Regions from separate parts of the Cobetia sp. 3AK genome, predicted to be linked through region 2. Evidence: predicted binding sites of a transcription regulator. Region 2 holds the regulator's gene; the other holds the start of a gene.
The links. The regulator sigma-54, encoded in region 2, starts transcription at its own class of promoters, with help from an activator protein. The targets are predictions, from matches to a motif close to TGGCACNNNNNTTGCTNT.
Positions count from the first base shown of each region.

Region 1: the regulator sigma-54 is predicted to act here: its motif matches at 2,531-2,548, upstream of QD228_RS12335 (aminomethyltransferase family protein).

Region 1 is NZ_JARWKR010000008.1:14,076-18,288, reverse strand. Features, by position in the region: gene QD228_RS12345 (glutamine amidotransferase family protein) at 1-641, opposite strand, end outside; gene glnT (type III glutamate--ammonia ligase) at 759-2,093, opposite strand; gene QD228_RS12335 (aminomethyltransferase family protein) at 2,780-3,925, shown strand.
Region 2 is NZ_JARWKR010000001.1:470,653-474,865, reverse strand. Features, by position in the region: gene rapZ (RNase adapter RapZ) at 1-146, opposite strand, end outside; gene QD228_RS02065 (PTS sugar transporter subunit IIA) at 243-713, opposite strand; gene raiA (ribosome-associated translation inhibitor RaiA) at 723-1,031, opposite strand; gene QD228_RS02055 (RNA polymerase factor sigma-54) at 1,631-3,079, opposite strand; gene lptB (LPS export ABC transporter ATP-binding protein) at 3,416-4,162, opposite strand; gene lptA (lipopolysaccharide transport periplasmic protein LptA) at 4,159-4,213, opposite strand, start outside.

The sequences.
Region 1 (4,213 bases), on a different contig from region 2:
TGCTCCAGACGCCAGGTCAGGTAGCCGGCGGCGACTTCGGAATCGTTGTCGGTCTCGAAGCTGATGCCTTCACGCTTGAGCTTGGTGCGCAGCCAGTTGTGGTTGGACAGCGAGCCGTTGTGCACCAGGCACAGGTCACGCCCGGTGGAGAACGGGTGGCTGCCCTGCAGGGTCACGGCGCTTTCGGTCGCCATGCGGGTATGGCCGATGATGTGGCTGCCCTGCATGCCCTTGAGACCATAGAGGCTGGCGATATGGGCCGGCAGGCCCACTGCCTTGAGGATTTCGATGCTCTGCCCCACGCTCAATACGCGAATCTGCGGGGCACTGTCGGCAAGCCAGCTGCGCACGGCACTCTCTTCCCCGGCGATCTTGAATACCGCGACACTGGCATTGCTGAACCAGTCCGCCACCGTGCCGACCTGCTCGCCCAGGCCCTTGGCGATCGCGTCCCAATCCTCATCGACACCATCGCTTTGCAGCGTCAGCTTGATGCCAGCGTCAAATTCGTCGCCATAAATGGCGAAGCCAGCGCTGTCCGGGCCGCGATCGGTCATCGCGATCAACATCGGCTCGAACAGCTCCCCCAGGCGCGACTCCAGCGCCGGGTTCTTGAGATAAAGCCCTACGATTCCACACATGGTGATGTCCTCTCACGGGCAGGAGGCGACTCCTGCCTGGTGTCTTGAGCGTGGTGGTGACAGTGGCGACCCTCGTCTGACATGACCCGCGAGATCCGCGAGCGCCGCCGGATGAGATCAGAAGAATTCGGCGTAGCGTTTGACTTCCCACTCACTGACCTGGGCGTTGTAGTCCCGCCATTCCTCGCGCTTGAGGCGCATGAACTCGGCGCAGATCCCCTCGCCCAGGCTCTCGCGCAGAATGCTGTCCGCCTCGAGCGCATCGATGGCCAGCGAGAGATTCTGCGGCAGCGTCTCGATGCCCTTCTCGGCGCATTCGCTCGGGGTCAGCGAGTAGAGATTGATGTTGTGGGGCGTGCCCGGATCCAGCTTGCGCGCCACGCCATCCAGCCCCGCGGCGATGATGGCGGCGTGCACGAGATAGGGGTTGCAGCCGGCGTCCGGCAGGCGGAACTCGAGGCGACCGTAGGGCACACGCACCATGGCCGAGCGGTTGTTGTCCCCGTAGGCGATGAAGACCGGCGCCCAGGTCGCGCCGCTGGTGCTGCCGCCGCCGACTAGACGCTTGTAGGAATTGACGGTCGGCGCGGCAAAGGCACACAGCGCCGGGGCATGCGCCAGCAGACCGCCGAGGAAGTGATACGCCAGCGGCGACAGGCCCATGCCCTGGGAATCGGAGTCATCGCCAAACAGATTGCGGCCGGTGTCATCACACACGGACAGGTGGAAGTGCATGCCGTTGCCCGGGCGGTCCGCCAGGGGCTTGGGCATGAAGGAGCACACCATGCCCAGATCATTGGCGATCTCGCCGGCAGCCATGCGCACGAAGGTGAAGCGGTCTGCCGAGGTCAGCGCATCGCTGTAGGTGTAGTTGATCTCGAACTGGCCATTGGCGTCCTCGTGATCGATCTGATAGACGTCGAAGTCCACCGCCTGCAGCGATTCGACCAGACGCTCGAGGAATTCACGCGAACGTGACAGGCCCTTGTAGTCGTAGCAGGGCTTGGCGAGGGTATCGCTCTCATCCACCGGCAACAGCTCACCCGCTTCCCCCCGGCGGAACAGCGAGAATTCCGGCTCCAGCCCAGTATTGAGCGTCCAGCCCTTCTCCTTCAGGCGCTCCAGCTGCTTGAGCAGTACCACACGGCTGTCGTTGGCGAACGGTTGCCCATTGACGTAGCCATCACAGGCCATGCGCGCATAGCCCGGCTGCCACGGCACCAGGCACAGCGAGTCCAGATCCCCCCGCGCCATGAAGTCCGGCCCCTCCGGCGACATGCCGAGACCACTGACGGCGAAGCCGGCAAAGCCGGCGCCCTTCTCGACCACATCCATCAGGCAATTGGCCGGCACGGACTTGGTCTTGGCAGCGCCATGAATATCCACGAACTGCGCCAGCAAGTAGCGAATATCGTGATCCTTGATGAACTGTTGCGCCTTTTCGGGTGACATCTGGGTTTCCTCTGAGAGCGGACCGGGTTCCATCTCCCTCGACACTGTCTGCCACCCCGGGAAACCTGACCCCTTGTGGTGACACGCCACGCCAAGATAGCGGATGAAACGAGTTTTTGTGATTCCTGCTGGTCAACTTTATTTCCCTCAAAGAAAAGCATGCAGCATGCCATTTCGCCAGCTGCCGCCCAGAACTTTTCATCAACCTCCTGTTTTGCATGGGAATTTATTTTCCGAGCTCGTTTTACCCCACAGAAAACGCCAGGTGACCCTGAGTAAATTCCTGCCCGTTTCTCGAAATAGGCATCATTTCGGTGCCCAGAACTCCCTCTTCGCACCAGCATGACGCAAAGCGCTGATATTCACGCCCGAATTCGTGCTGCCAATCGCCGCCTGACTCGCTCAAGGGTTGCCGTGGCCATGGCCTTTGACGGAATTGGCAAGCCCCTTGCTTAACCATGAGGAATGTTTCTTTCCTTTCAAGAATCGACACTCATGCGATCAGGCAAGGCAAGCAGCAGGCACAAGCCCTTGTGAAGCGCCTGAAGAGGCGCCTGAAGAGGCAACAGAACAACAACACCTCCTGCGGCGAATGCGCGTCTTGCGCGCCATCTCCGCCGGCACCAGCAGGACTACGGCACCACCCACTTACGCTAGGCAGCACGACTCACAGGAGAAAGGGACGCATGGCGAATTCATGGCGCATCTCGGCATTGGCCGAACAACACCGCAAGCTGGGCGCGGAGCTGGAAGACTGGAATGGCATGGGCACTGCCTGGAATTACGCCGTCTCGGACACGGCCGATGACCACGAGACCATCCGCACCCGCGCCGGTCTGATGGATGTCTCGGGGCTCAAGAAGATCCACTGCAATGGCCCGCACGCCCAGGCCGTGCTGGATTACGTCACCACGCGGGACATGTCCAAGCTGTATCCAGGCAAATCGGTGTACGCCAGCGTCTTGAATGAGGCCGGCAAGTTCGTCGACGACTGCATCGTCTATTGTCTGGCGCCGAACTCCTACCTCGTGGTGCACGGCACGGGCACCGCGAATGAAATGCTGGCCAAGAGTGCCCTGGGGCGCGCCGTCAGCCTGACCTTCGATGACGACATGCATGACATGTCACTGCAGGGGCCGGTCGCGGTGGATTTTCTGGAGCGTCATGTGCCGGGCATCCGTGAGCTGCGTTACTTCCACCATCTGCAGACCCAGCTGTTCGGCTACCACGTGATGATCTCGCGCACCGGCTACACCGGCGAGCGTGGCTACGAGATCTTCTGCAAGGCCAAGGACGCTCCCTCTCTGTGGGAACAGATTCTCGAAGATGGCGCCGACATGGGCATCAAGCCGTGCAGCTTCGGCACCCTTGACTGGCTGCGGGTCGAGAGCCACCTGCTGTTCTACCCGGCGGACAATTCCGAAACCTACCCGTATCCCGACCAGCCGGTGGGCGACACCCTGTGGGAGCTGGGCCTGGACTTCACCGTCTCCCCGGGCAAGACCGAATTCCGTGGCGCCAGCGAACACTTCGCGCTGCAGGGCAAGGAGCGCGTCAAGGTCTATGGCGTGCTGTTGGACTCGAAAGACGTCGCCCAGATCGGTGACAAGATCTACGCCGACGGCAAGTGTGTCGGTGTCATCACCCAAGGCATGTACTCGCGCCTGAGCGATCGCTCCATGGCACTGGCGCGTCTCGAACCCGGCTATGCCGAGCATGGCACCCCGCTGACCCTCAAGACCGGCACTGACGGAGAGACCAGCCTCTCGGCCATCAGCCATTCCCTGCCCTTCGATGACCCGGAAAAGGCCAAGCGACTGGCTCGCGGCTGAGCACACGCACCATGTCGGACACTGCAAGACCTGCAGTGATAACCGGGTGAAGTGTCAGGACGCATTGCGAACGCAAGACGCAAGAGGCCTCCTCGACGTGACGTCGAGGAGGCCTCTTGCCTCACACCCAGGCCAGGTGATTGAAAAGGACTCTCGAAAGGTACTCCCGCCCCCTTGGCAGACATCAAGGATGAGGGTTGACGGCAAAGTTGGTAATGTCACGCCATACCCCGCCCGCGAGCCGATGCGCCGCATGCCTCACAAGGACATGCAGTGTCCTCGCCGGCC
Region 2 (4,213 bases):
GGGCTGTCCTTTTCCAGCTGCTCGACCAATGGTGCCAGCAGCATGCCGGGCAGATTGTCGATGGCATAGTAGCCAATGTCTTCCAGCGCCTGGAGGGCAATCGATTTGCCGGAACCGGAGCGACCACTGATGATCACGATCTTCATGGAGTGCTCTCCCAGGGCGAGGTCAGCATGAGGTGAAAGCGGAGGGTGCCTGAGGCCAGTCAGCGACAAGCCCGGAGCGAGTCCGGGCTTGCAGGTTCAGCGCGCCGGCAATTCGGCGATGGCCGAGGTCAGGGCATCGAACAATGCTCGCTGACTGTCTGCCTGGCGCAATGCTGCCCGGTTGGTGGGCGAGTTGAGCAGTTCCGCCACCTGGCCGAGCAGAGTGAGATGGGTGTCATCTGCCTCCTCGGGGACCAGCAGCACGAACAGCAGATCGATGGGTTCGCCATCGATGGCGTCAAAGTCGATGGGGTCACCGAGCTTCATGAACGCCGCGATGGGGGTCTTGCAGTGTGGACTGCGTGCATGTGGCACGGCCACGCCGTGGCCGATACCCGTCGAACCCAGTCTCTCGCGCCCGATCAGGCGCGAGAAGACTTCCTGGCTGTCCAGGCTGGGAATGTTCTGAGCAATGAAGGTGCTGAAGAATTCCAGCACCCGCTTCTTGCTCCCCCCGGGGACGCCGTAGAGCGTGCGCTCGGGGGGAAGAATCTGATCAAGTGTCATGGCAGAAGGTCAACGGGTCCCGGTGCCCTGAGAGCGAGCCTGGGACTTTTCCTTGTGTTTGACCAGCTGGCGGTCCAGCTTGTCGGCGAGCGCGTCGATGGCAGCGTACATGTTGGGGTCTTCTGCCAGGGCATGGAGGTCGGCGCCAGCGGCGTGCAGGGTGCAGGCAGCTTGTTGGCGTTCCTTCTCGATCGACAGTGTCACCTGAACATTGGTGATGTTGTCGTAATGCCGTTCGAGGCGAGCGAGCTTCTCGTTGACATAATCGCGGAGAGGATCGGTGAGTTCCACATGATGCCCGGTGATATTCACTTGCATGGACACGCTCCTTTATCCAGCGGGTTGCCTTTGAATTGTAACCCTTTTTGACTGCGAGCAAACCCTGATTGAACGCGCGGCCACTTTCTGACTCCGGCCATGGTCTCGTGGCGATCATCTGCTGGCGAGAGCGGCGGTGCCGGTGTACCGAGCGTCTACCCCGACAATGCCCAAGCTTTGAACAAAGATCAACGCTGCGCTGCATCGTGGGGCAAGGCTTGTCTTCAACCCAGCGAGGGATATCAGCAGGTTCTTCATGAGCATCGCCTCGCATCACGGACGGAATGGGGCTCGAGAAACCGGCCGTTTGTGGCCAATGTCAGCATTTACGTCGACGTTCGTGTGGCAGGAGTCGGTGGCGACCCCTGGCTATCTGTCCGTGGGATGTGAGGGAAAAAGAAAGCACTCTGGAGAAAAGTGGCAGGAAAAATAGGCAATTGGGGGCGTGAAGTCACTCACGCAGTCGCAAGGACAGGCATTGCCAACCGGTATTCAGACGACCGATTGGCAGATGATGCCAGGATGGCAGGTGCAAGGGGGCGAGCTTCAGCGCTCCGACGTGTGGAGCCCGCTGGCTTGCGGGTATCCGTTATCGAGACTCACGCCAAGCGCTTGCGCTCGCTGGAGGAGGGGATGCCCATGGCCTCGCGATACTTGGCGACCGTCCGGCGCGCTACCTCGATGCCATCACTGGCCAGCAGATCCACCAGGCGTGAGTCGGACAATGGCTTGCGCGCCGGTTCTTCCGAGATCAGCTTGCGAATGCGCGCGCGGATCGCGGTGCTGGAGTGCGCGTCACCGTTGCCGCTGCCACCCACCTGACTCGAGAAGAAGAACTTGAGTTCGAACACGCCTCTCGGGGTGTGGATATATTTCTGGGTGGTCACCCGCGAGATGGTGGATTCGTGCATCTCGACCACTTCCGCGATGTTGGCGAGGATCAGCGGCTTCATGCCTTCTTCCCCCTGCTCGAGGAAGTCGATCTGGCGCGCCATGATCTCGCGGCCCACCTTGAGCAGGGTGTCGTTGCGTGAGGACAGGCTCTTCATCAGCCAGCGGGCTTCCTGAAGATTGTCCTTGAGGAAGGTGTTGTCCGCGGACTTGTCGGCCCGCTTGATGAGGGCGGCATATTCCGGCTGGATACGCAGCTTGGGCAGCGCTTCCGGGTTGAGCTCGACCTGCCAGCCGTGACGCGTATGACGGACCAGCAGGTCCGGGATGACGTAATCACTGGCAGGCTCGCCCCAGGCGGACGCTGGGCGCGGGTCGAGCGCCCGTACCAGACGAATGACGTGATCCAGCTCATCATCATCCAGGCTCAGGCGACGCTTGAGCAGCTTGCGATCGTCATTGCCCAGTGCCTCGAGGAATTGCCGCACCAGACGGCGGGCCTGGGCCAGCAGTGGCAGATCGTCCGGCAGCAGGGCCAGCTGAAGCAGCAGGCATTCCCGCAGGTCTCGAGCGAACACACCGGTGGGATCGAACTGCTGAAGGCGCAGCAGGACCTGCTCGAGTTCCGACGCCTTGAGGCCGGGCAGTCCCTGACCTCGCAGGCCATCGACCAGTTCGTCCAGGCTCATGCTCAGGTAGCCGGCCCCATCCACCGCATCGATCAGACTCTCCGCCATCTGGCGTTCACGCGCATCGAGGTCCGTCATCGCCAGCTGCCAGCGCAGATGGTCCTGCAGGCTTTCGACACTGGTGTTGCGATCGAAGTCCGGCCCGTCCTCGCTCGAGCTTCCGCTGCCGGAACTGGTCAGGCTGCCTGCGTGATCCTGGTAGAGGTCCGACCAGTCACTGTCGAGAGGGTATTCTTCAGGAATCTCGCTGTTGGTCTCGGAGGTGGAGATCTCGCTCTTGTCCTGTGTCTCCGCGACATCCAGCGACTCGTATTCCTCGTCAAGCTCCAGCATGGGGTTTGACTCGAGCGCCTGCTGTATCTCCTGACGCAGGTCCAGCGTCGACAACTGCAGCAGCTGGATCGCTTGCTGAAGTTGCGGGGTCATGGTCAGGGAAGTGCCGAGTCGAAGCTGCAAGGTGGGTTTCATGGGGTCTGTCATTCACGGCAAAGGAACGTGCATCTACGCTATACCGTGGGTCGGGGCACTGACAAGGGGCAGTCGAGAATATTCAAGCAACTTGCATGCCATGTTGCCACCAAGGTGGTATGGACGTCATGCATTCGAGTGAGGTGTGGCAGAGCAGGAAGGTTCACGGGGAGATCACGCAAGCGCATGTCGAGGCGCTTGCGTGAGGGGGCGGGGAACGAGGCCCCGACAGTGAAGCAGGAAGTGGCGGGTGCTGGAGGGTGCTGGTGAGAGCAGAAGAGGTCGGACGGCTCTCGTCAGGCTGACGGCTCTCACCAGGCTGACGGCACTCTCGGGCTAGAGCTTGAACTCATGGCCCAGGTAGACATCACGCACCTGCTGGTTGGCGAGGATGGTGTCGGCGTCGCCATGCGCGATGATCTGACCATCGCCCACGATGTAGGCGGTATCGCAGATGTCGAGTGTCTCGCGCACGTTGTGGTCGGTGATCAGCACCCCGATGCCGCGGTCACGCAGCTGGCGCACGATGCTCTTGATCTCGCCCACCGAGATGGGGTCCACGCCGGCAAACGGCTCATCTAGCAGCACGAAGTCTGGCTCGGTGGCCAGTGCGCGAGCGATCTCCACGCGGCGGCGCTCCCCGCCGGAAAGGCTCATGCCGGCACTGTCACGAATATGCGTGATGCTGAACTCGTTGAGCAGCTCCTCCAGGCGTGCCTTGCGTCCGTTGCGATCCAGATCCTTGCGCGTCTCGAGGATCGCCATGATGTTGTCGGACACCGAGAGCTTGCGGAAGATCGAGGCTTCCTGGGGCAGATAGCCGATGCCGGCGCGAGCCCGCTGGTGCATGGCGGCGCCGGACAGGTCGTGGTCATCGATGGTCACGCTACCGGCATCCGAGCGCACGAGGCCGACGATCATGTAGAACGAGGTCGTCTTGCCGGCCCCGTTGGGGCCCAGCAGGCCTACGATGTCACCCTGGCGGATTTCCAGCGAGATGTCCTTGACGACCTTGCGACCCTTGTAGGCCTTGGCCAGATGACGAGCGCTGAGGGTACGTGGGCTGGCAGCAGTCATGCTCATTGATCCTTGCTGGCATTGGCGCCACGTGGCGTCAGGGTCATGTGGACGCGT